4 regions of the Halanaerocella petrolearia genome follow, and region 3 is predicted to be linked to each of the others. Evidence: riboswitches for the same ligand, from Rfam matches in the RefSeq annotation. Region 3 holds a riboswitch; each other region holds the start of a gene.
The links. Region 3 has a riboswitch for cyclic di-GMP ahead of ACYQ39_RS04945 (diguanylate cyclase). Riboswitches for the same ligand answer to the same signal wherever they lie in the genome.

Region 1 (6,234 bases), on a different contig from region 3:
AGTAATCAATTTATTGAAAGTATGATCACCAAGATAAGAAACCCCAGAAATACCTTCATAACCCGCAGCAATCTCTAATTCTTCTGCAAAGTTTTCTACTTCTAAGAAAGTAACAACCTTATCATATGGACCTTCCATATATAACTGAGCTTGAGAGTGCTGATCTGTAGCACCTAAAGCTTTAATTGGAGTAGGGCCAACATTAACAACATTATCATCTCGATCAAGTTTCTTACCTAAAGACTCAGCCCATAACTGACGATACCAGTCAGCAACATCCTTTAAAGAATGGTTATAAGGCATCATTACAGACATTGGCTTACCATCTTGATCAGCTAAATACTGTAAAGTAGCATTTAGATAGGCAGGATTATCCCATAGCTCATCTGTATCACATAACTCAGCCATATATTCTGCTCCAGCTAATAACTCTTCAATATCAACACCAGTAAATGCTGCAGATACTAGACCAACTGGAGTTAAAACAGAGAAACGACCTCCTACATTATCAGGAATAAAGAACTTCTTCATACCTTCTTCTTTAGCAATCTTAATTAGATTACCAGAATCTTCACTAGTAGTGGCAATAAAGTGATCTCCTACTGCATCTTCTCCTAACTCTTCTACTACAGCAGCACGAGCAGTTAAGAACTGACTCATTGTTTCTGCAGTTCCACCAGACTTAGAGATAACATTAAAGACAGTCTTTTCTAAATCTAATGTCTCTAATAAAGACTTTAAACGAGTTGGATCAACATTATCAGGTGTAAATAATCGTGGGCAATTATCTCTAGCTTCATCTTTTAAATTATAGTAAGGATCATTTAAAGCAGTCTGCACAGCAATATTACCTAAAGCAGAACCACCAATTCCTAATACTACAAAGTTGTCATACTTGGCACGATTAGCTTCAGCAAACTCTTTAATCTCTTTCGCAATCTCTTTATGAGTCTCTGGCAGCTCCATAAAACCTAAGTCTCCAGCTGCCTTACCTTCTTTAATTGCCTTATGAGCTTCAACAGCTTTATCTTGCATCTTAGCAATATCTTCAGTAGTATAACCATGCTCTTGACCTACTTTGTCAGCAAACATATTATTTACGTCTAATTTCAAGCGCATAGATTCTTTCCATTCTGCATCTTCATAACGTTTAGTCATTTCTATTCCTCCTCTTAATTATTATCACTTTACTTATAAAAAATATTCTCCTGCAAACGTTTCCATTCTCTTACAATAATAAAGAATAGTATGTACTTTCTGTTACGTGATTCTACCTAACCATCTAATTTCCTGCAAGAAAAGAATATTTTTTTGAAAAATATAAACTCCAAAAAATAAAAATAGAGCAATATGTGAAAACACATTGCTCACCTAAGTTACTAGATTACTTTATGAAATTCTTCAACTTGCTCTAATTTATTTAACTTTGCATTAAACTCTTCTCTTGCCCTATCAAATCTCTTCTGCTTTAATAGAGAAATCTTCTTATTACCATAATACTTCCATTCTCCTCTATGAGTAACCTCTAAATCTACATATCCCATAAATCCTAATACATCTTTAAGAGGATAACCAAAAAAGATACCAATCTCATGAGGAAATTCAGCTCCCTGTAATCTATTCTTTAATTTTTCTAAATATTTATCTAGACTATATTCTTGAGGATAACCTATATTCTTAAGAAAATTAAGTACACGTTGATCTTTAAGTTGTTCTTCTAAAGCTTGAGAATGATAGAAAAGGACTTTCCGTCGTCCATTCACTATATCTATTTCTATAAGTTCTAACTGATTATAGCCTAGAAGAGTTCCTTTACACTTTTGCCAACAACTCTTTTCTTGTTTTATACTTCTTAATTCAGCTGGCTTAACTCCCATAATAGTAGCACCTATTCTTCTTAACAAACATTCACAATTTTTCCTAAAGCAATTTATATCACTTCTACATTTTTTGGTCCCTTTCATCTTCTCTCCCCCTTATCCATCTAACTAATTGAAATTGGTTTTCAATATCTATATTTAGTATAACATTAATAACTTCTACTGTCAAAAACTAATTAAAACAAAAAAACACCTCTCCTAATTGGAAAGATGTTTTAAGTGACTATTGATTAGTTATTTTATAATTTCTACTTTTACTGATTAGATAATCTTGCATCAAAGTTACATCTTTAAATATATAACTCACTAATTTATTAACTAAATCCTCTTTTATTTTATCATTTAAATCTAAATAACTACACAATACTTTAACTACTTCTTCAATTTGTCTTCTCTTACTCTCATTCGAATAATTATTATAAACTTTCAATAGTTTTTCTCTTATTTCTTCTAATAAACTAGCTTGAGTATTTACATCTTTTATTAGCAGAGAAGAGAAACTATTAGAAATATTACGTATAGTACTTGAACTAAAAGCTAAATCATTATTTTTAGTTACAAATATAAAACTAAAATAATGAATAACAACTAACATTAAAGCACGATCATCCACTTCTATTTTAGCTCCTATCTCCTTAAATCTTAACTTATCCTCCTCTTCTTTTATCAATTCAAACAGTTCTTTAGCTACATCATAGCTGGATACCTTACTACTCACCCCTAAAATTTTCTTTAAAGTTTTAACTGGCAATATACCCCTCCTCTAACAAAGTACTATGTTATAAACTTATAAATTATAATAAAAAAACCTAAATTTTCTAGAGAATACTAGAAAATTTAGGTCGGATTCACCATTGACTCCATATAATCCAGGTGCCCAAATAAAGATTATACTTCTCTGCCTCCTAAATACATTCATTTTCTATTTTTTAGCTAACTTCTCTAAACTTTACTTTTGATTATTACTAACTTTTTCTAAAACATTAATAAAATTTGAAAAATCTTCACTTTGGTACTTGTCATTTAAAGAATCAGAATCATCTTTTAAAATAAGATTAATAATAAATCCTAAAATAAAAAGCAATACAATTGAAGAAAGAGGCATAATTATCACTCCCTATATTTTTTTAAGTACTTTAAAATCTATTATAATTATCCCTCTTATTAAAAAAGCCTATATTCCTTTCGGTAACCTGACAATCTTAGTACAACGATTTAATGTACCGTAGACTCATAGTTTTGCGACCTTATTTTTCAATAAGTGTGCCTTTTTCGAGGGTTACTTTTAATTATTCGTTATTTTTATAATGACCTGTTAGAGTAATACTAGATATATTTTTATTATCCTCCATAAAAAAATATTTTTATTAATTTTTTTAATAATATCCAATTTATAACTGACAATTTTATATTCTAAATACTACTTTTTAAAATTACTAATGATCTTTTAATGTACTTATATAAGTTAGCAACTTGTATTTATTATCACTTTCTAACTATTAAAGTATAAAGCGATTAGTCATACTACCAACCGCTTTATACTCAATAAATAGCTATTATCTTAGTGAGTTGCTACATCATTAGCTCCTTCTTTACGTAAAATATCGGATACTTCATTAATCTTATTCTCATCTGTATCTTCTGCTGCTACCAAGATTTTTCCTTGTTCTACTTCTCCTGCATATCTCTCTCCTGTTTCTTGGTCTAATCCATAATCAACTAAACCACCTGCAACGCCTCCAGTGGCTGCTCCAGTTAGACCAGCAGCTACTGGTCCAGCAGCTAAAACAGGGCCAACTCCTGGAATTGCTAATAAACCAGCCCCAGCTAATATTCCTGCTGCCCCTCCTAAAGCGCCACCAGTAGTAGCACCATCAGCTAAATTTTGATCATTACCTGCCATCTCTTCTCCAGCTTCAATATTATCATTTCCGTCTTGTTTAGCTACTAATGAAATTTTATCTTCAGAAATCCCCTTTTCTTTCATCTTATCAACTGCAGTTTTAGCTTCAGATTCACCATTAAATACTCCTAAGACTGTTGGCATATCTTTATCTCCTCCTACAGTGAATTTGGGCATAGCTACATCCCCCTTAATGATTCACACCTATATATTAACCAAGTTTACAATTTAATATTCTATAATAAAAAATAAGATTCAGCTATACTGACAGTTGGAATAGAATGAAATCAGTCTTCCATATCTTAATTACTTCTAATTCAGCAAACTTATCCTTTAGTTTCATAAAAGCCTCTTCATCATAATAGTTAAATAACCTACCATTTCTATAAACTTCTCGATTGCCATACTTAATTGGCTCTAGGTGTCTAAATAAGAAACTGTTCTATTTTTATCGTATCATATACTTAGCAAGTTTATTTCCTATAGTTGTTTCAAAGTTGGTAAATCAATTCGGATAATTCTACCTTGCTAACCTGCTAAAAAATTTTGTTAGATTAGTCAAGAATTCATAATTTCTCTGTGAATCTACGAACCTATCTTAAACATATAACATATAATATTAAAAATTCCTACGAAAGGAATGATTAATATGAATGATGACTATATAATTAATCCACGTCCCCCGAAACAAATTACTAAGTTAAAGGATTATGGACCATGTCCCTTTGTAGTTAATATTGAAGAAGCCACTAAGCAAAACGATTATTACCGTATTGCTTTGTGGACAGGAGAATATTTACAACTTACATTGATGAGCATCAATCCTGGTGATGACATAGGTTTAGAAATGCATCCTAACCTTGATCAATTCATACGCATTGAGAAAGGGCAAGGAATTATTAGGATGGGAGATAGAGAAAAACAGTTAGATTTTGAAACAAAAGTCTATGATGACTATGCAATATTTATCCCTGCTGGTAAATGGCACAATCTGATCAATACAGGTCGTACCCCACTTAAATTGTACTCTATTTATGCTCCACCTGAGCATCCACGTGGTACAGTTCATGAGACTAAAGAAGATGCTGAAGAGTATAACAGATAATAATGGCACGGGAAACAGGACTTGAATCCGCAACACCTGTATTTGGAGTTGAGACAGTATTTTTTTAGGTGTTGTAGACCATTTTGACTTTCCCATGATATCAAGGTTCATAGGCATTTTAAAGATTTGTCTTATTAGCCTTTATCAGCTAATTATAAGATTTTGGGCACTTCTTCGGCACCTGTTAAAATACTAAATTAAAAAAAGTTTAGTGTTCTGCACATTAAAAAAGCCAGTTATTCAACTGGCTTTTTCGTTATTAAGCGAGAAAATTAATGCTGCGTTTTTTTCTTAATCTTCTTCACTTCTTTTTCAGATAAGCCACTGGCCTTTACTATCTTATCTATCTTAACTCCTACATCTAATAAATTTTTAACCATGTCTCTTTTTCCTTCCTCTTTTAACTTCTCAACAATAGTTATAATCTTTTCACTCCTTTCAGTAGAAATTTCTTTTGCTACTTCTTCTAACTTATCTTTCGTTAAATCATCTTTAGCACTCATAATATATCTAACCACCGTTTCTCCGGTTTCCTGCTCCTATAACTTATCTAAAACTAATAAAGCGTTTTTTAGTCTTTCTATAAAATCATCACTAAATATTGCTTTAGCTATTTCTAAAAATACTCTTGCCTTAGCTGTCCCTTTAATTTTTTCTTCACTATATGGCGATATATCATATAATAAGTATTCAAAATCAGGGATATACTTTTCTAATTCTCCTGGAATTTCTTCTAGTAAACTAGATAAATTCAACCCAATATTCCATTTGTTATTACCATAATAAAATACCATTGGAATAACTAATGATAAATCATCTCTTTCTGTCTGCTTTAGTTTTAACTCCCAAATCTTTATTATATACTTTAGCAATTGGATACTTATCTTTTTATAGGGATAACTCTTATGTTCAAATAGTAAATACAAATAAGCTTCTTTATCATTTAAACTAACTTTATGTGGAGTTGGCCCGTTCTATAATCTAACTGATCATTTCTTCACTTCTATCATCGTGTAAATAATCACCATCTAGTACCATAAAACCTTGGTTTTTAGCTATCTGATAAAGAGGTTTAATAGTATTTCGCAAAGCTGAAACAAAATACTCTTTCTTTATCTCTTTCGATAAGCTAATACTCTGTTTAAGATTTAAGTAATCTTCCATTGCTTTTCTTGAAAAACCATACTCTAATCCAATTTTAAATCCCTTATACTGCACTTCACAAAAGTCATCTAACAACAAATCTAAATCTGGTAACTTATCATTCTTTTTACTATTAATTTTTTTAAAGGTAGGAACTAGGTTCCACAATTCATCATGTAGTACAAAACTCCAAGGAATAAAAT
Region 2 (6,234 bases), on a different contig from region 3:
ATTGTGGCTCCTGAGGCCGTGGGTTCAAATCCCATCATCCACCCCATTTAGTACTCCACTATTTAGTGGAGATTTTTTATTTTTTGTTAAGTTAGCAGGGATATGTTGTATACTATTGAAGTATAATAATAGAATAGTAGGCTGATGATTGTAAAATCATGGTTAAAAAGAACAAAAGGTTTTGGGGGTCATAATAATGCTCCGAAAAAAGCGTCTTGGTGATATATTAGTTGAAAGTGGTTTTATTACAGAGGATGAGTTAACAGAAGCTCTAGAACAGCAAACAGAAACTGACAAAAGGTTAGGAACTGTTTTAAAAGAAATGGATTTAATAACAGAGCAGGATGTAGTAGAAGCATTAGAATATCAATTAGGGATTCCTCAGGTTGATCTAGATAAATTTATAATTGATTCTGATGTTATAGATTTAATTCCATCTTCTTTAGCTAAAAGGCATCGAGTGATTCCAATTAAGAAAGAAGAAGGTAAACTTACTGTTGCTATGGAAGATCCACTAGACGTGTTAGCAATTGATGATATTAGAATTAAGACAAACTATGAAGTTAATCCTGTAATTGCTACTCAATCTGAAATTGAATATGCTTTAAATCAATATTATAATAATACTGATTTAGTAAATGAATTTGTAGAAGAAATGAATCTAGATACAGAAGAAGAAAATACAAATCTAGAAGTAAATCAATTACGAGAGATGGTTGAAGAAGCTCCTATTGTTAGATTGGTCAATAATATTATTAATGATGGTGTGAAATTAAGAGCTAGTGATATTCATATTGAGCCATTAGAAGAGAATGTAAGAGTTAGATATAGAATTGATGGTATTTTACATACTGAGACAGAAGTACCAAAGCATACTCATTCTGCTCTTGTATCTCGAATTAAAATTATGGCTGATTTAGATATTGCTGAAAGAAGACTTCCTCAAGATGGTAGGGTGCAGATGACAATTGATGACCAGGAAATAGATTTGCGAATTTCTACTCTTCCTACTGTGCAGGGGGAGAAGGTTGTTATTAGGATTTTAGATAAGAATAATTTAATGTTAAATATTGATGAATTAGGTCTTTTATCTAAAAACAAAAGTATTTTTAAAAAGATGATTAATCAACCTCATGGGATGATTTTAATTACTGGCCCAACTGGAAGTGGTAAGACAACCACTCTTTATTCTGCTTTGAGCTCTCTAGATACTGAAAATGAGAATATTATTACTGTAGAAGATCCAGTTGAGTATAGGTTAAATGGTATTAACCAGGTTCAAGTTAATCCTAAAGCAGGGCTTACTTTTGCTAGTGGTTTAAGAGCTATTTTACGACAAGATCCTGATGTAGTAATGATTGGAGAGATACGTGACCAAGAGACAGCTGAAATTGCTATACACGCTGCTTTAACTGGTCATCTAGTCTTAAGTACTCTACATACTAATCAGGCTGCTGGAGCCTTATCAAGATTGGCTGATATGGGGATTGAACCATTCTTAATAGCCTCTTCAGTAATGGGAGTAGTAGCTCAGAGATTAGTTAGAACTATCTGTTCAAATTGTAAGGTAGAAGCTGATACTCCACTTATCGATTCTCAGTTAGAGAATTATTTGGGAGTAGGTGAGAAGAAGATTAAATTATATCATGGAACAGGTTGTCATCAATGTAATGGTACTGGTTATAAAGGAAGAACAGCTATTTATGAAGTGTTGGAATTAGATTCAGAAGTTAAACAATTGGTAGTTGAAGAAGCATCAGCTACAAAAATTGAAGAGGAAGCAAAGAAGAAAGGTATGGTTACTTTAGAATCTAGTGGTTTACAGAAAGTAAGTCAGGGAATAACTACGCTAAAAGAGGCTATGCGAGTTACAAAGGTTAATTTTTAAGGAGTGGTAATAATGGAGCTAGTTGAGCTATTAAGCCAAGGAATTAAATTAGAAGCATCAGATATTCATCTAACTGTAGGAGCAGAACCTATAGTTAGAGTCAATGGTAGGTTAGAAAAGATAGGAACTGAGAAAATTACTAAAGAGGAACTTAGAGGAATGATTGCTGATATGGTAGATCAGGAAGAAGCGAAGATACTTAAAGAAGAAGGAGAGGTTGATTTTGCTTATCAGTGGCGTGATTATCGTTTTAGAGTTAATGCTTTTCAGCAGCAAGCAAATCCTGCTTTAGTATTACGGATAATTCCGACTGAAATTCCTAAGTTAGATGATCTAGGATTACCAACTAAATTAAAAGAGTTGGCTTTACAGCCTCGAGGCTTATTTTTAGTTACAGGACCAACTGGAAGTGGGAAGTCAACTACTTTAGCTGCTATGCTTGATTTAGTTAATCAGCAGAAGGATAAGCATATTATAACGTTAGAAGATCCAATTGAGTATGTTCATCAACATAAGAAATCAATTATTAATCAGCGAGCTGTAGGTAAAGATACAGCAGAATTTGCAACTGGATTACGTGCTGCCTTAAGACAAGATCCAGATATTATTTTAGTAGGTGAAATGAGAGATTTAGAGACTATCTCAACTGCTATTACAGCAGCAGAGACTGGTCATCTAGTCTTAGCAACTCTACATACTAATGGAGCAGCTGAAACTATTGATCGAATTATTAATGTTTTTCCGCCGCACCAACAAGCTCAGATTAGGACACAGCTGTCTTTAATTTTACAAGGAGTTTTATCACAACAGTTAATTTCTACAATTGACGGTTTAGATAGAGTAGCAGCTACAGAGTTGTTAGTAGTAAATTCAGCAGTTAAGAATCTAATTCGTGAAGGTAAAAGCCATCAATTAGAGTCAGTAATGCAGACTGGTAGAGACAAGGGGATGCATACTATGGATTATTCATTACGTGATTTATATAGACAAGGAAAGATTAAGCGTCAAACAGCTTTAAATAAATCTAATAATATAGAGACTCTTAAGAATCTAATTTAGAAAGGAGTGGCTAGTTATAGATCATATTTTTCACTATAAAGCTCGTAATAGACAAGGAGAGTTAACTGAAGGAAATATAGAAGCTGAAAGTAAGAAGATAGCAGTTAATCAATTAAGAGAGCAAGGTTATTATATTACTTCAATTGAAGAAGAAACTTCTAATTTTGATTTTAATTTTGAATTTTTAACTTGGAAAAAAGCTAGTGTAGAAGAGTTAGCTTTATTTAGTAGACAATTTGCTACTATGATTAATTCAGGACTTTCATTAGTTAGAACACTCAATATTTTATCGGAGCAGGTAGTTGCTTCTAAATTAAAGGACTCTATTATTGCTATTAGAGAAAGGGTAGAGAGTGGTATGACCTTATCAGAAGCAATGATAAAGGAAGATAAAGTCTTTCCTAAATTATTTATTACTATGGTAGAAGCAGGAGAAACTGGTGGTATATTAGATGGTGTTTTAGAGGAGTTGGCTCAGTATTTTGAAAAGGAGAATGATTTAAAGCAGAAAATAACCTCTGCGTTAGTTTATCCTATAGTAATCACCTTGGTAGCTTTAGGAGTAGTCTTTTTTTTAATTACAGTAGTATTACCTACTTTTGTAGATGTCTTTTCTAGTATGGATATTGAATTACCCTTATTAACTAGATTATTATTATATGGTAGTAGTTTAGTTTCAAGCTATTGGTATTTATTTATTTTGGTTTTAGTTGTCATAATTGTTAGTATCTATTATTATTATCAGACTGACCAAGGGAAAAGAAAGATAGATGGAATACTACTTAAGTTACCTTTATGGGGTGATTTAGTGGTTAAAGTATCAGTGGCTAGAATAAGTAGAACCTTATCTATTTTAATTAATAGTGGAATATCAATTTTAGAAGGACTTGAAGTAGTAAGTAAGGTTGTCTCTAATCAAGTTATAGCTGATAAATTGGCATCTGCTCGACAAAGTATTAGTGAAGGAGAAAGTATTACTTTGCCTTTAAGTGAAGATGATACCTTTCCTGAAATGGCACTACAGATGATAGAAATTGGAGAAGAGACAGGAAATCTAGAAGAGATGCTTAATAAGTTAGCTGATTTTTATGAACAAGAGGTTGAATATAAAGTCGATAGTATTATTTCATTAGTTGAGCCAGCTTTAATTGTAGTATTGGGAATAATAATTGGAGGTATAGTACTTTCAATTATGTTACCTATGTTTGGTCTGATTCAAAGTGTTTAAAGCAATTTAGTATTATAAAAATACTTGATATAATTTGGTATTAATGATATATTAATCCAAAAGGAATATATGTATAATTAAAGAATTTCTTAATATAGGAAGCAATGAAGTATGACTTATATCTGGTCACCTAGGTTATACTGAGCTATTGGTGAAACCGTCCTATCTTAAATTAATTTTTAAGATTATAGGGCGGTTTTTTGTTATTTATAAATGATGTAGTGTCAGTGTAAGGAATCAGTATTAGTAAAGTCAAATTTATAAAAATGAGGTTATGTGAGAGTGTTTAAAAACCTAGCCTCTATCCTAATATTTCATTATATGTATAAAATATGGAAATGGGTTCATTTTAATTTATGTTAAGCAGGATTTTATTAATCAATTATAGAAGTAATATAATGTATTTTCATATAAAGGAGGATTTATAGTGATAAAAAAATTAAGAGATCAGTTTAAGACTTTAGCAACTAGAGAAGAAGGTTTTACTTTAATTGAGTTGATGATTGTAATTGCTGTAATTGGAACTTTAGCAGGAATTGCTATTCCGCAATTTGGTGGAGTAAGAGATAAAGCAGATATAGCTGCTGTAAAAAGTGATCTAAGAAATATTCAGGCAGGTTTAGAGATGTATAATGCGGAAGAGGGTGAATATCCAGCAAGTTTAAGTGATATTAACGACTATATTACAAATGTGGATACTAATAAGTATAGTACAGGTAGCGGTTACTCTACTTCTGGTTCTTCCTATACAATTGAGTATGAAGTAGATGTAGATATTAATGATGACGATACTGTTAATAATAATGATAAAATAACTGTTACACCTGGAGGTATAAGTGAATAGTAGTCATTTTTCAGCACCGTTTTTGGTGCTGATTCTCATATTACTCTTTTCAGTTTACAGTTTGCAATTTACAGTTTACAGTTAAGATTAAGACCAATTAAAATTTAAGAAACATCTTTACTAAAATAATCTTTTTATTTTTAAAAGGTTTTAGGTTTAAATAAGAAAAACAATGCGACTTTTTACAAATAAGTAATTTAGAGCAGGTGAAAATAAGTATGTCATTAGGAGTTATAATATTTACCTTTGGTTTAATAATCGGTAGTTTCTTGAATGTAGTAATTTATCGGCTACCAAAGAAAGAACCGATTGTTTTTTCTAGATCTTATTGTCCAAGTTGTGAAACTAAACTCCAACCTATTGATTTAATACCAGTGCTAAGTTTTATTTTAACAAAAAGCAGTTGTCGTTATTGTGGGAGGAAAATATCATACCAGTATCCAATAGTAGAACTAGTAACAGGTCTACTTTTTTTTACTTTATATAAACAGTATTATTTTACTATAGAATTTTTTCTTTATGTGTGGTTGATCTCTTTATTAATAGTGGCTAGTTTTATTGATTTTAAATATCAGATCATTCCTAATCAACTTACTTACTTAGGTATTGTATCAGGGTTAGGTAGTAGTTTATTAACGGGCCAACTTAACTTTAAGAGTTCATTAAGTGGTATAGTTATTCCAGCTATTTTTTTATTATTGATTATATTTATTACTAAAGGTGGTATGGGATTAGGTGATGTTAAGTTAATAGCAATGGTAGGTAGCTTTATAGGAGGATTATATTCTTTAGTAGCTATTTTTATTGGTGCTTTTATTGGTTCAATTATAGCTTTGTTTTTATTAAGTAGTGGAGCTAAAGAATGGGGAAGTCGACTTCCTTTTGGCCCTTTTATTGCCTTAGGTAGTTTAATAATGATTCTATGGGGGAATCAGATTATTAATTGGTACCTTAGATTATTTTTATATTAGGAAGTGTGAGTAGAATGAAGTTAAAGAAGAAAAACAATACTAGATATTTGATACCAATAGCTATTATAATGGGGGTAGTTCCTTTAGTATTATTTAGTAAGCAGATTTCTATCGCAGGAATATTGAAATCCTATTGGTCTAAAGATTTAGACTTTTTTTCTTATTATAAGATGGTTGTTTTCTTGCTAGCTACTTGTTGTGCTTTAATATCTTTTATAACTTATAGTTTTGGTGAGGGTAAACT
Region 3 (6,234 bases):
ATGTAATGTTCAATTATCTCTTCTTCAGTCGAACCATAACGAGAGATATAATTTCTCCATTTTTGACCACGACTATAGATTATTCTTTTACGCATAACTTTTGGCTCTATCTCCAAAAAACATAGCTTAGTATTTAACTGGGCCAACTTCCTATCAATCTCTGCTAGATCATCCCAACACAAGTGATCAAAGTAAGTGGCATGAGTAATATGAAATCGTTCAAGTACAAAAGCATACCGATGTTCTGATTCAGTACCTACCCAACCTCGTTTTTGATAGTAATCTTTATATTTCTCTAATGGTTCTATAATATCAAATAACAACTCTAGGTTATCTTCTTTAGTAAGTTGGCCCTGATTATACTTCTTTTCCAATACTCGTTGAGTAATATCTTCACCATAAGTTAAAAAAGGCATGAATTCTCGCTCTAAAATTTTTGGAGACTTTAATAAACTACGAATAATTGTTGATTTACCAGTAGCAGGAATTCCTTCAAATATAATTCCTGTAGATGGAACTGTCATTCACTTCATCCTTTCTTTGGGCATTTTATATTAATTCTTCTCTACTATCTCATTAACAAAGGTCTCAACTAATTGCGGATCAAATTGACTTCCAGCTCCTGCTTTTATCTCCTCTAAAGCCTCTTCTTTACTCATTGCTTCTTTATAAGACCGTTCATTAACCATTACGTCATAAGCATCTACAATAGAAATTATCCGAGCATTAAGTGGGATCTCTTTTGCTGCTAATCCTTGTGGATATCCCGTGCCATCCCACCACTCATGGTGACTTAAAATACTCTCAGAAATATCTGCCAATTCAGGTGATGATTTAGCAATTTGACTTCCTATTTCACTATGTCTCTTCATTTCTTCCCATTCTTCTTTGATCAAAGGAGTTGGCTTATTAAGTATCTCTTCTGAAATACCTACTTTGCCTAAATCATGTAGTTCGGCTAATAGACTCAAATCAGTCAATTTAGCATCAGATAAATTTAGCTTTTTACCTATTTTTAAGGCAAGTTTTTTCAGCCTATTACCATGTTCTACAGTTTCATTAGTTTTTTCTTTTAATGTTCTTAATAAAGAAGAGAGAACACTATTATGAAAACTCTTACTTTCAGTCAACTTCATCTTATACATCCAATCTTCTGCTTCTTTAAAAATATCATCAATATCTTCAGTAACTTTTCTCTTAGTAGCATAACCTAAACTAATACTAATCTCTAATAATTCTATATTTTGTTCTTCGCAGTTTTCCTTTATTCTAGAATATACTTTTTTAGTATTCTTCTTATTAGTTTTAGGTAATAAGACTACAAATTCATCTCCACCCCAACGTACAACGATATCATCTTCTCGACAAGAATCCTTTATTACTTGAGCCGCTTCAGATAATAATTTATCTCCTAATTGATGACCAAAAGCATCATTAGTTAATTTTAGGCCGTTAATATCTCCTACAATAATACTTAATGGTAACTGATTCTGCTGATCTAATAAATCAAGTTGCTCTTCTAAATATCTTCTATTGTATAGACCAGTTAAACTGTCGTGATAATTCAAATATTCAATCTCTTCTTTAGTCTTTCTCTCTTCAGTTATATCTTTAGCAGTACAGATTAAAGATTCAACTTCATTATCTTTATTTAACTTAGGAACTTTACTAATTAACAATACTCTCTCTTTTCCATGCTGATTTTTAATAGAATACTCAAACTCCTCTTTCTCTTGTTTGCTAAAAACCTTTTTATTATTAGTAATATACTCTTCAGCTACTTGCTGATCAAATAAATCTTCTATATTTGTATTTCTAATATCTTCTTTTTCTAAACCTAAAAAATCAGCATGGGCTTGATTCACTTCTCCATATAGATTAGCATCTTTTAAATACCAAATCTGAGTCTCACTATTATCCAATAACATCTTCTGTTTCATATAAAGGTCTTGATATTTATCCTTACTTCTTTTTAACTTATTCTGAAGATCAATTTTCAAACTATGAGTAATATAAGATAATAAACTAGTTAATATAGTAAATATAATAAATATTATTTTACTTATAGATGGGTTAACAGTAAATAAGAGCGACAAGATAACTAAAGAAATTATAATCAAATTATAATTTCTTAACTGGGGAGTTGTTTTAAATATAAAATTTGTAACTATAATCACTACCAAGATACCAATAGCATAATTAATTGAATAATTATTTAAGTAAGCAAAATAAATAAGATGAATATTAATAGTATATAACACGAAATAAATAATAGTTACTAAATTATTTCTTATCTTCTCACTTATAAAAGATAAAATAAAAAATATCAGAAGTATAACTGCTATAACTAACCTATGCTTAAAAGAAAAAGGATCAATGGCATGATTACTTAGCTTATATATTATTCCAAATGACAGATACAAAAACATAACAATTATTAAAAACCCTCGATAGGCTACTACCTCATAATCTTCATTAAAGAATCTTTTCATAAAATTTATCAATTTAGCCTACACCAACTTTCTTATTATTCAACTAAATATAAAACCCACCTTATTTAAAAATAAGGTGGGTTCACCACTAGCTCCATATAATCCAGGTGACCAATTACAGATTATACTTCACAGCTCTTAATAAATATACATTTTTATTAAAATCACTAATTTAAACTACATTATAATACATACCCTGTAAAATAATTTTAATATAAGACCATAATTTCCTCCTTAAAATTAAATTTTCTCATAAAATTATGTAAATTAAAAAAACTATGTTATAATATTTAAGGAAGGTATAGATAATTATACTATAATTTAATATCTTTGTCGTTAAGTGTGATTTATATCATATTAAATTACAACAAATTATCTTACAATAAAGATAGAATTAAGATTTAAAAATAATAAAGGAGGGATTGTTTATGTCAATGTTTTGTTATCAATGTCAAGAAACAGCAGGAGGCAAAGCTTGTACAGTTAAAGGAGTCTGTGGAAAAGAAGATACAACAGCTAACTTACAAGACCTTTTAATCTATTTACTAAAAGGAGTTTCTACTTATAGTACTAAAGCTAAAGATTTAGGAGTTGCAACGCCTGACATAGATAAGTTTGTCATGAAGAGCTTATTCATGACTATTACTAATGCCAATTTTGATAATGATGCCTTTGTAGAACAGATTAAAGAGGCATTAGAAGTAAGAGCTAAAGCTAAAAAGAAAGCAAAAGAAGCAGGAGCAGAATTTAATGATCTATTTGCAGGAGCTACTTGGACTGCAGGTACTAAAGAAGAATTTATTGCTAAAGGTGAAGAGGTTGGCGTGCTAGATACGGAAGATGAAGATGTTAGATCTTTAAGAGAACTTATTACTTATGGTGTTAAAGGAATGGCTGCTTATGCTGAACATAGCTATAACTTAGATTATGAAAGCCAAGAAGTCTATGACTTTATGCAAGAAGCTTTAGCAGCTACAACTGATGATAGTCTGTCAGCTGATGACTTAGTAAACTTAGCTATGCAGACAGGTGAACATGGTGTTCAGGCTATGGCTCAATTAGATCAAGCCAATACAGACACGTATGGTAATCCTGAAATTACAGAAGTAAATATTGGTACTAAAGATAATCCAGCCATCCTAATTAGTGGTCACGATCTAAAGGATATGGAACAATTACTAGAACAGACTGAAGGTACTGGAGTAGATATTTATACTCATTCTGAAATGTTACCAGCTAACTATTATCCTGCCTTCAAAAAGTATGATCACTTTGTAGGTAATTATGGTAATGCTTGGTGGCAACAGAAAGAGGAGTTCGAAAGTTTCAACGGGCCAATTCTATTTACAACTAACTGTATCGTGCCTCCAAAAGATGATGCTAGCTACAGTGATAAGATCTTCACTACAGGTTCAGCTGGTCTAGATGTAGCTACTCATATTGAAGCAGATAAAGACGGAAATAAAGACTTTAGCCAGCTTATCGAAGTAGCTAAAGAATGTGACGCTCCAGAGCAGATTGAAGACGGTACAATAGTTGGTGGCTTTGCTCATAACCAGGTCTTAGATCTAGCAGATAAAGTAATTGAGGCTGTCAAAGAAGGTGCTATTAAGCAGTTCTTCGTGATGGCAGGTTGTGACGGAAGAATGAATAGTAGAGATTATTATACTGAATTTGCTAAAGAACTACCTGAAGATACAGTAATCTTAACAGCAGGATGTGCTAAATATAAATATAATAAGCTAGACTTAGGCGACATTGGAGGTATTCCAAGAGTCTTAGATGCGGGACAATGTAATGACTCTTATTCTCTAGTAGTTATTGCCCAGGAGTTAGCTAAAGCCTTTGAACTAGAAGATATCAACGATCTACCTATCTCTTATAATATTGCTTGGTATGAACAGAAAGCAGTAATTGTACTACTAGCATTATTATATCTAGGTGTTAAGGATATTCACTTAGGGCCAACATTACCAGCCTTCTTATCTGACAATGTAGCTAATGTATTAGTCGATAAGTTTGGAATTGCAGGTATTGATAATGTTGAAGATGACATTGAACAATTTATGGCTTAAAGCTTAATTAATAAAAAAAAGCTGGCTCCTTAAAGGGCCAGCTTTTTTTATATTACAACTTATTAATTTTTAGTGAAACTTAATCATATACTGTGTCATTACTCATACTCAATTGTCTCCTTAGGACAAACTGAAATACACTGCTCACACTGAATACATTCGTCTTGGTCTATTTCATGCTGTCCGCCCTGTTCTCCAGAGATAGCATCAACAGGACATTCATTAGTACAAAGTGTACAACCTACACATTCATCACCGATTACAATCTGACTTCCTTTATCAGCATCTTTAGTTGGATTATCCTCTACTTCAAATGGAGTATCTACCATAGCATCAGTAGGACAGACCTCTACACATTGACCACAACCAATACATTCTTCTGCATCAACAACTGGTAGGTTATCTTCCATTTCAATAGCATCTACAGGACATTTTTTAGCACATAGAGTACAGCCAATACAACCAACTTCACAGTCATCTTTAACTTCTCCACCTTGTAAGACTGATTTACATCTAGTAAATACTTCTTGCTCTTGACTGAACATAGAAATAATATTGCGAGGACATTCTAAAACACATTTCTCACAACCAGTACATTTATCTGGATCAATTTTAGGAAGCCCATTATCTGTCATCTCTATAGCATCAAAAGCACATACAGCCTCACAATCACCAAAACCTAGACAACCATAGCTACAAGACTTGATATTTGACTCCATATTAGCAGCTTGACAAGTAGCTACTCCTTGATAATCAGCCTTCATACTAGTCTCTTGGTTACCACCTTGACATAGAACTTGAGCTACTTTAACTTCTGTAGAACCTCCAGCATCTACACCCATAATTTCAGCTACTTTATCGGCTACTTCTGCACCACCAACAGGGCAGCCATCGACTGGTGCCTCTCCTTTGACTACTTCACCTGCAAAACTTGAACAACCAGGCTGACCACAAGCACCACAGTTGGCCCCTGGTAATGCCTCTTCTATCTTTTCCTTTCTAGGGTCTTCATCAACTGCAAATTTAACTGAGGCATAAGCTAAGCCACCAGCAAATAAGGCTCCTAAAGCCCCCATACTAGGAACTGCACTTTTAAAAATACTTAAATTCATATTTAGTCGCCTCCTTTAAATTCCCGAGAAGCCCATAAAGGCCATAGCCATCATTCCGGCAATTAATAGAGTAATTGGTGCTCCTTGTAAAGGTTTAGGTACATTAGCAAATTCTAATTTTTCTCTCATACCTGCCATTAAAACTATTGCTATAGTAAATCCAACTCCAGCTCCTAAACCAAAAATAGTACTCTCAATAAAGTTATACCCATTGATAGGAATCTGTAAAGCCAATCCTAAAATAGCACAGTTAGTAGTAATTAAAGGTAAAAAGATACCTAATGCCTTATATAAAGGAGGGCTGATCTTCTTAACAGCCATTTCAGTCAACTGTACAAAAGAAGAAATAACTAAAATAAAAGCTACATATTTCATATACCCTAACCCTAAAGGAATTAAGATAAATGTATTAATAGCCCAGACACAAATTGCAGAAGTTGTCATTACAAAAGTCGTAGCTAAGCCCATACTAAAAGCTGTTGGAATCTCTTTAGAGACTCCCAAGAAAGGACAAATACCTAAAAACTGAGATAAAATAAAGTTATTAGTAATCGA
Region 4 (6,234 bases), 190 kb from region 3:
TCAAACTTCATTCCTACAACTTTAATTTCGTCACCACGTTGCTCATTATAGCCAACTGCTGCAGAAACAGCTTCAGTGATTGACTCTTTATTCTCTTGCTTTAACTCTTGATTTACAATTACTGAAACAGATAATCTCTCTAAAGCTCCAGGTGATTGAACATACTTTTCTATTTTCTTATTAATCTCATAATTAACAACTGATTCTGAACTTTCTCTACTCTGCTGTTTTTTATTATCTACTTTGTATTGAGGTAAATTAGAAGTTGTACCAGGAACTCCTTCAGGCTGACTAGACGTTCCCTCTTCACTTTCCTCTTTAACTTGTTTACTACGTGCAATACCTTGATCATCAACTACTGGTTCATACTCTGTTTTATTTATGCTACGTTGATCAAAATTAAGTTTAGCATTAACTTTAACTACAAAATTATTTATTCCTAACACTTTAGTCAACATTACATTTAAATCTTGTTCTATCTCTTCTTCAAATTTATCTTGAGTTTCTAACTGGTCATAATTAGATTTTGAGCTTTCATCTTGATTATCTAATTTAGCAGACAGTAAATTACCTGCTGTATCAACAATAGTTACTTTATTAGCCTTTAAGCCTTTAACACTACTAGCTACTAAATTAGCAATCGACTGTACTTGATTCTTACTAATGTCTTGGTATCCATTTAATTTTAGAAATACAGAAGCTTTAGCTGGTTTGGACTGTTCTTTATAAATACTATTTTGAGCCGGAGTAATCTGCACCCTAGCATAACTAATATTCTCAAATTGTTTAATAGTCCTTGATAGTTCACCAGATAAGGCTCGATTATAATTAACTTTCTGTTGAAAGTCAGTAGTTCCTATCTGGGTCTGATCAAAAAGCTCAAAACCAGTTACTCCGCCAGTCGGTAATCCATCTCCAGCTAATTCTAACCTAAGTTGATGGGCTTTTTGGCTAGGTACTAAAATAACAGAACCTTTATTTTCTAATTTATATGAAACCTGTTTTTCCTTTAGCTTTTCAACTATTACTCCAGCATCTTTATTAGATAAATTATTAAATAATACCTTATATTCAGGCTGACTAGCCCAATTAACCAAAATAAATATAGCAATAATAGTAGCAATAATTGAAGCGCCAATTATAATCTTAGTTTTCTTATCTAACCCTGTCCATAATTTTAAAAACTGCTCTTTTAGCTCTGCAAAACTTTCAACCATATTTACACCTCAATCCTAGTGACCATCCCATCAGACTTGTATCCTCATAATCTCCTTGTAGGCATCAACTACTTTATTTCTTACTTCTGTTGTTAAATCTAAAGATATTTTAGCTTTTTGAGCAGCTATCATTACTTCATGAACACTATCAGCTTTTCCTAAAGCCAAATCTTGACTGGCTTGATTGGCTTGATGTTGTAGATTATTCGTCTTTTGTAGGGATTGTTTTAACATATTAGTAAAAGAAGTTTTATTTTTCTTTTCTTCACTACTATCAGATAATTTCTGATTTATTTTCATCAAATTAGAATTAGACAGCTTGTCAACTTTCATTTATACCCCTCCTTTATCCAAGTTCAAGTGCACTCTTAGCCATTTTTTTAGCTGAATTCAAAGCAGTTACATTTGCCTCATAAGACCTAGTAGCTGACATCATATCTGTCATCTCTGATACAACATTTACATTAGGCATCTTTACATAACCAGCTTCATTAGCATCTGGATGTTCAGGTTTATAAACTAACTTAGGTGGTTTATTACTCTCTTCTATATTAGTCACCTCTACTCCATTTACATTCTCTTCTTTAGATGCTAATTCTTCTTGTAATCTCGCTTTAAAGACAGGCATCTTACGACGGTAAGGGCCACCATCTTCTGTACGAGTTGTATTAGCATTAGCAATATTACTTGAAATAGTATTCATTCTTAATCTTTGAGCTGTCAAACCTGAGGCACTAATACCAATCCCTTTAAACATTGACATTACTATTTACCTCCCTTTTTAATTACATTCTCTATTCGGCGAAATTTATTAGCCAGTTGCTTAGTAACAGCTTGATATTCTAAATTAGTCTTAGCTAACTTAGACATTTCAGCATCTATACTAACGTTATTACCATCACTTCTGACCTTGGTATCTTCTTCTGTATACATCTTAGGCTTTACAGACTCTAAACTCCTGCTATTTAAAGATATATGTCTTTTATTAGTTACTTCCAAATCATAGTCTTGATTCAATACTTTATTCAATTGACCTTTAAAGCTGACTCCTTTTCTCTTATAACCTGGAGTATCAGCATTAGAGATATTATTAGCAATTGTTTTATGTCTTTTTTGTAAACCATCTAATGATTTTTGTAACACACTAAAGTTTTGATCAAACAACTTCATCTGAAACCTCCCTTTAAATTACTATCCCTTTTTAAAACTTCAATATATATTTATAATATTCCTGCAATTTTTAAGAAACTAATCTTGTATTATAGGAAAAAAATAGTTGTTATCCCAATTATGTATAATTATATCTTATTATGCATCATTTTCAATATTAATTTGGAATATTACCCTAAAAAATTACATAATAAAACAATAACCCCTATCCTCATAAAAAGATATAGGGGTTTCATATACTCCATTTGGTAACCTGACGGTCTTAGCAATTACGCCATAGACTCAAAAGCTTTGCGACCCTACCTTTCGATAAGTGTGCCATTTACGAGGATGTAATATATTTATTTTTTACTTTAATATCCATCCATTTAAATATCTTTGTTTAAGAACTTCTTTCTGAAAAGCTACTGCTACCTTTTATTAATTCAATACCTATTTCCAATATTCCTGCATTTTTAAAAAATTATCTTATATTATAGATAAAAAAATGATTATTACTGCAATTATGTATGATTTTGTCTAATCTATAATTTTACTTTAAAACATTATCCAAAGAATCACTTAAAACAATAACCCCCTTATAAAAGGTATAGGGGGGCATATACTCTATTTAGTAGTCTGACGCAATTATGCCATCTTTGCGACTCTACCCTTCGATAAGTGTTTCATTTACAATGATATGATATATTTATCTTACAAATTAAAAAACAGGTGTGGGCAACCCACACCTGTAAAGCTAATTTAATTTCTTTAACTCGTCTAGTAAATAATCATTTAATACTTTAATATGTGTTCCTTTCATACCTAATGACTTAGACTTAATTACTCCTGCACTTTCAAACTTACGAAGAGCATTAACAATTACTGAACGAGTAATGCCTACTCTATCTGCAATTTTACTAGCTACCAGTAAACCCTCTGTGCCATCAAGTTCTTCAAAAATATGCTCTACAGCCTCTAATTCAGAATAAGATAAAGTATCTATAGCGATCTGAACTGCTGCTTTTTTACGAGCTGCTTTCTCTCTTTCTTTACTCTTTAATCTTAAAATCTCCATACCAACTACAGTAGCTGCATATTCAGCTAATAATAAATCACTAGATTCAAACTCTTTATCAAATCTAGCTAAAATCAAAGTACCCAATCTTTCTCCTCCACCATTAATTGGTACAATAGTCGTTAGTTTATGCTTAAATAAACAATCTTTAGCCTCTTTAAAGACACATGAACCATGTTTTTGCTCATAATTAGATTGAGTATGATAGATTCCTAATAACCAGTCATTATATTCTCTAGGAAATTTATTCTGGTTAATTACCTCTTTTAACATTAGGTCACATTCAAATTCATCTACCAAGTTATGTCCTAAAATTTCTCCACCTTGGTCTACTAAATAAACATTAGCTCTAATAGTTTCTCTTAACACTTTAGCCATTTCTGCAAAATCAACTGGATGACCAGCAGAGCGCTGAATTAATCTATTTATCTTACGTGTTTTAGTAAGTAATTGTTCCATCAATATGTCCTCCTTAATAACTAACTGTTTTGTCAGTCAGCCCAGTATATCAAAACCTAGAATAACTTAAATAATTATATCTAAATTTAATTTTTATTTCAGATTATAAAGAACTTAGAGAATATATTTACTTAAATCTTTATCTTTAACTAGATCATCTAATCTATCTTTTACATATTGACGATTGATTTCAATTCTATCCTTCTTAAGTTCTGGAGCTGTAAAAGAAAGTTCCTCTAATAGTTTCTCTACAATAGTATGCAATCTTCGAGCTCCTATATTTTCTGTCTGTTCATTAACTTGATAAGCAATCTCAGCCAATTCATCAATTGCTTCTTCAGTAAATTCAATTTCTAAATCTTCAGTAGCCAATAATGCTTTATATTGTTTTGTCAAAGCATGTTCGGGTTCAATTAAAATTTCTTTAAAGTTATCTTTAGATAGACTATTTAATTCGACTCTAATTGGGAATCGACCTTGTAATTCAGGGATTAAATCAGTTGGATTAGATACATGAAAAGCACCAGCTGCAATAAATAAAATATGGTCTGTCTTAACTGAGCCATATTTTGTATTGACTGTTGAACCTTCTACAATTGGTAAGATATCTCTTTGTACCCCTTCTCGAGATACATCTGGATTAGATCCTGCTTCTTTACCAGCTATCTTATCAATTTCATCTAAAAAGATTATCCCTGATTCTTCTACTCGTTTAATTGCTTGCCGACTAACTTTATCCATATCAATTAACTTCTGAGCCTCTTCTTCTTTTAGTATATCTCTTGCTTCTTTAACAGTTACTTTTTTTGTTTCTTTTTGATTTGGTAACATCCCACCAAACATATCTTGAAAATTAACTCCTAATTCTTCTACTCCAGCCCCAGAAAAGATTTCAACCATCTGAGAGTTCTGTTTTTCTACTTCTATTTCAATCATCCGCTCCTCTAATTCTCCAGCAGCTAACTTCTCACGCAATTTAGCTCGACTTCTCTGAAGACGTTCATTCTGCTCTGTAGTCTGAGTATTGTCTTCTTCAAAATTACCAAATAAACCTTGCAAAGGATTATTTGACTGTTGATTAGGCAGTGGTAATAAAGTATCTAAAATTCTTTCTTCTGCCATTTCAACTGCTTTCTCTTCTACTTCTGACATCTTCTCTTGTTGAATCATTCTAATAGCAGTTTGAACTAAGTCTCTAATCATTGACTCAACATCACGACCCATATAACCAACTTCTGTAAACTTACTTACTTCTACCTTAATAAAAGGCGCTTTAGCTAATTTGGCCAATCTACGAGCTATTTCCGTCTTTCCTACTCCTGTTGGACCAATCATCAAAATGTTTTTAGGAATTACTTCTTCCTGTAAATCGGCTGATAAATTCTTTCTTCGATACCTATTCCTTAAAGCAATTGCTACTGATTTTTTAGCCTCATCTTGACCAACAATATATTTATCTAACCTATTGACTATCTCCTGTGGAGTTAAATCTTCCATCTTTTATACCTCCTTAAATTTCTTCTACAGTAATATGGTCATTGGTATAGATACAGATATCTGATGCAATCTCTAATGACTTTTCAGCTATCTCAGCAGCAGATAAATCAGCTGAATCAATTAAAGCACGAGCTGCTGCTAAAGCATAAGAACCGCCTGATCCAATAGCTGTAACTCCATCATCAGGTTCTATCACATCACCAGTACCAGAAACCACTAGTAATGAGTCTTTATTAGCTACAATTAATAATGCCTCTAACTTTCTTAACATCTTATCTGTCCGCCACTCTTTAGCCAGTTCAACTGCTGCTCGTTTTAAGTTACCATGAAATTCTTCTAATTTTCCTTCAAATTTCTCAAATAAAGTAAAGGCATCAGCTGCTGTTCCAGCAAAACCAGCTAATACCTCATTATTATGTAATCGTCTAATCTTATTAGCACTATGTTTCATTACTGTATGTTGCATTGTTACCTGCCCATCACCAGCTAGAGCTACTTTCCCACTATCCTTTACAGCAATTACTGTTGTTGCATCCATCATCTCTAACCCCTCCAACGAGAAAAGTAATAGTTAACCAAGAATAAATAACCTTTATTAGTTAATTCTTATTCCTTATTCTAACTTATTTATTCTCTAATCTACAATCTTTTCATAATTACAATCATTATTGATACAGAAATACTTAGTTTCTTTTTTAGTATCCTTTTTAACTAAAAACTTCTTACATTCTGGACACTCTTTATCCATTGGTTTGTACCAAGTCATAAACTCACAATCTGGATAATTACTACATCCATAAAAGACTCTACCTTTCTTACTCTTTCTCTTAACAA

Region 1: it holds a riboswitch for cyclic di-GMP, as region 3 does, so the genes downstream of both, ACYQ39_RS10715 (hypothetical protein) here and ACYQ39_RS04945 (diguanylate cyclase) in region 3, are expected to answer to the same signal.
Region 2: it holds a riboswitch for cyclic di-GMP, as region 3 does, so the genes downstream of both, ACYQ39_RS11670 (type IV pilin protein) here and ACYQ39_RS04945 (diguanylate cyclase) in region 3, are expected to answer to the same signal.
Region 4: it holds a riboswitch for cyclic di-GMP, as region 3 does, so the genes downstream of both, flgB (flagellar basal body rod protein FlgB) here and ACYQ39_RS04945 (diguanylate cyclase) in region 3, are expected to answer to the same signal.

The regions. Positions count from the first base shown of each region.
Region 1 covers NZ_BAAHXW010000002.1:699,592-705,825, reverse strand. The annotation lists gene ACYQ39_RS10725 (glucose-6-phosphate isomerase) at 1-1,158, opposite strand, end outside; gene ACYQ39_RS10720 (DUF3793 family protein) at 1,380-1,964, opposite strand; gene ACYQ39_RS10715 (hypothetical protein) at 2,104-2,631, opposite strand; cyclic di-GMP riboswitch class II at 2,712-2,795, opposite strand; gene ACYQ39_RS10710 (hypothetical protein) at 2,830-2,985, opposite strand; cyclic di-GMP riboswitch class I at 3,065-3,158, opposite strand; gene ACYQ39_RS10705 (hypothetical protein) at 3,442-3,960, opposite strand; gene ACYQ39_RS10700 (cupin domain-containing protein) at 4,433-4,888, shown strand; gene ACYQ39_RS10695 (hypothetical protein) at 5,161-5,391, opposite strand; partial or broken gene ACYQ39_RS10690 (Rpn family recombination-promoting nuclease/putative transposase) at 5,428-5,832, opposite strand; gene ACYQ39_RS10685 (HNH endonuclease domain-containing protein) at 5,870-6,234, opposite strand, start outside.
Region 2 covers NZ_BAAHXW010000002.1:873,811-880,044, forward strand. The annotation lists tRNA gene ACYQ39_RS11650 (tRNA-His) at 1-46, shown strand, start outside; gene pilB (type IV-A pilus assembly ATPase PilB) at 197-1,888, shown strand; gene ACYQ39_RS11660 (type IV pilus twitching motility protein PilT) at 1,901-2,947, shown strand; gene ACYQ39_RS11665 (type II secretion system F family protein) at 3,024-4,175, shown strand; cyclic di-GMP riboswitch class II at 4,264-4,347, shown strand; gene ACYQ39_RS11670 (type IV pilin protein) at 4,603-5,019, shown strand; gene ACYQ39_RS11675 (prepilin peptidase) at 5,238-5,990, shown strand; gene ACYQ39_RS11680 (O-antigen ligase family protein) at 6,005-6,234, shown strand, end outside.
Region 3 covers NZ_BAAHXW010000001.1:964,323-970,556, forward strand. The annotation lists gene ACYQ39_RS04940 (hypothetical protein) at 1-524, opposite strand, end outside; gene ACYQ39_RS04945 (diguanylate cyclase) at 555-2,504, opposite strand; cyclic di-GMP riboswitch class II at 2,558-2,641, opposite strand; gene hcp (hydroxylamine reductase) at 2,921-4,567, shown strand; gene ACYQ39_RS04955 (RnfABCDGE type electron transport complex subunit B) at 4,666-5,679, opposite strand; gene rsxA (electron transport complex subunit RsxA) at 5,695-6,234, opposite strand, start outside.
Region 4 covers NZ_BAAHXW010000001.1:774,541-780,774, forward strand. The annotation lists gene fliF (flagellar basal-body MS-ring/collar protein FliF) at 1-1,217, opposite strand, end outside; gene fliE (flagellar hook-basal body complex protein FliE) at 1,248-1,550, opposite strand; gene flgC (flagellar basal body rod protein FlgC) at 1,564-1,980, opposite strand; gene flgB (flagellar basal body rod protein FlgB) at 1,983-2,387, opposite strand; cyclic di-GMP riboswitch class I at 2,632-2,717, opposite strand; gene codY (GTP-sensing pleiotropic transcriptional regulator CodY) at 3,124-3,903, opposite strand; gene hslU (ATP-dependent protease ATPase subunit HslU) at 4,018-5,400, opposite strand; gene hslV (ATP-dependent protease subunit HslV) at 5,414-5,941, opposite strand; gene topA (type I DNA topoisomerase) at 6,035-6,234, opposite strand, start outside.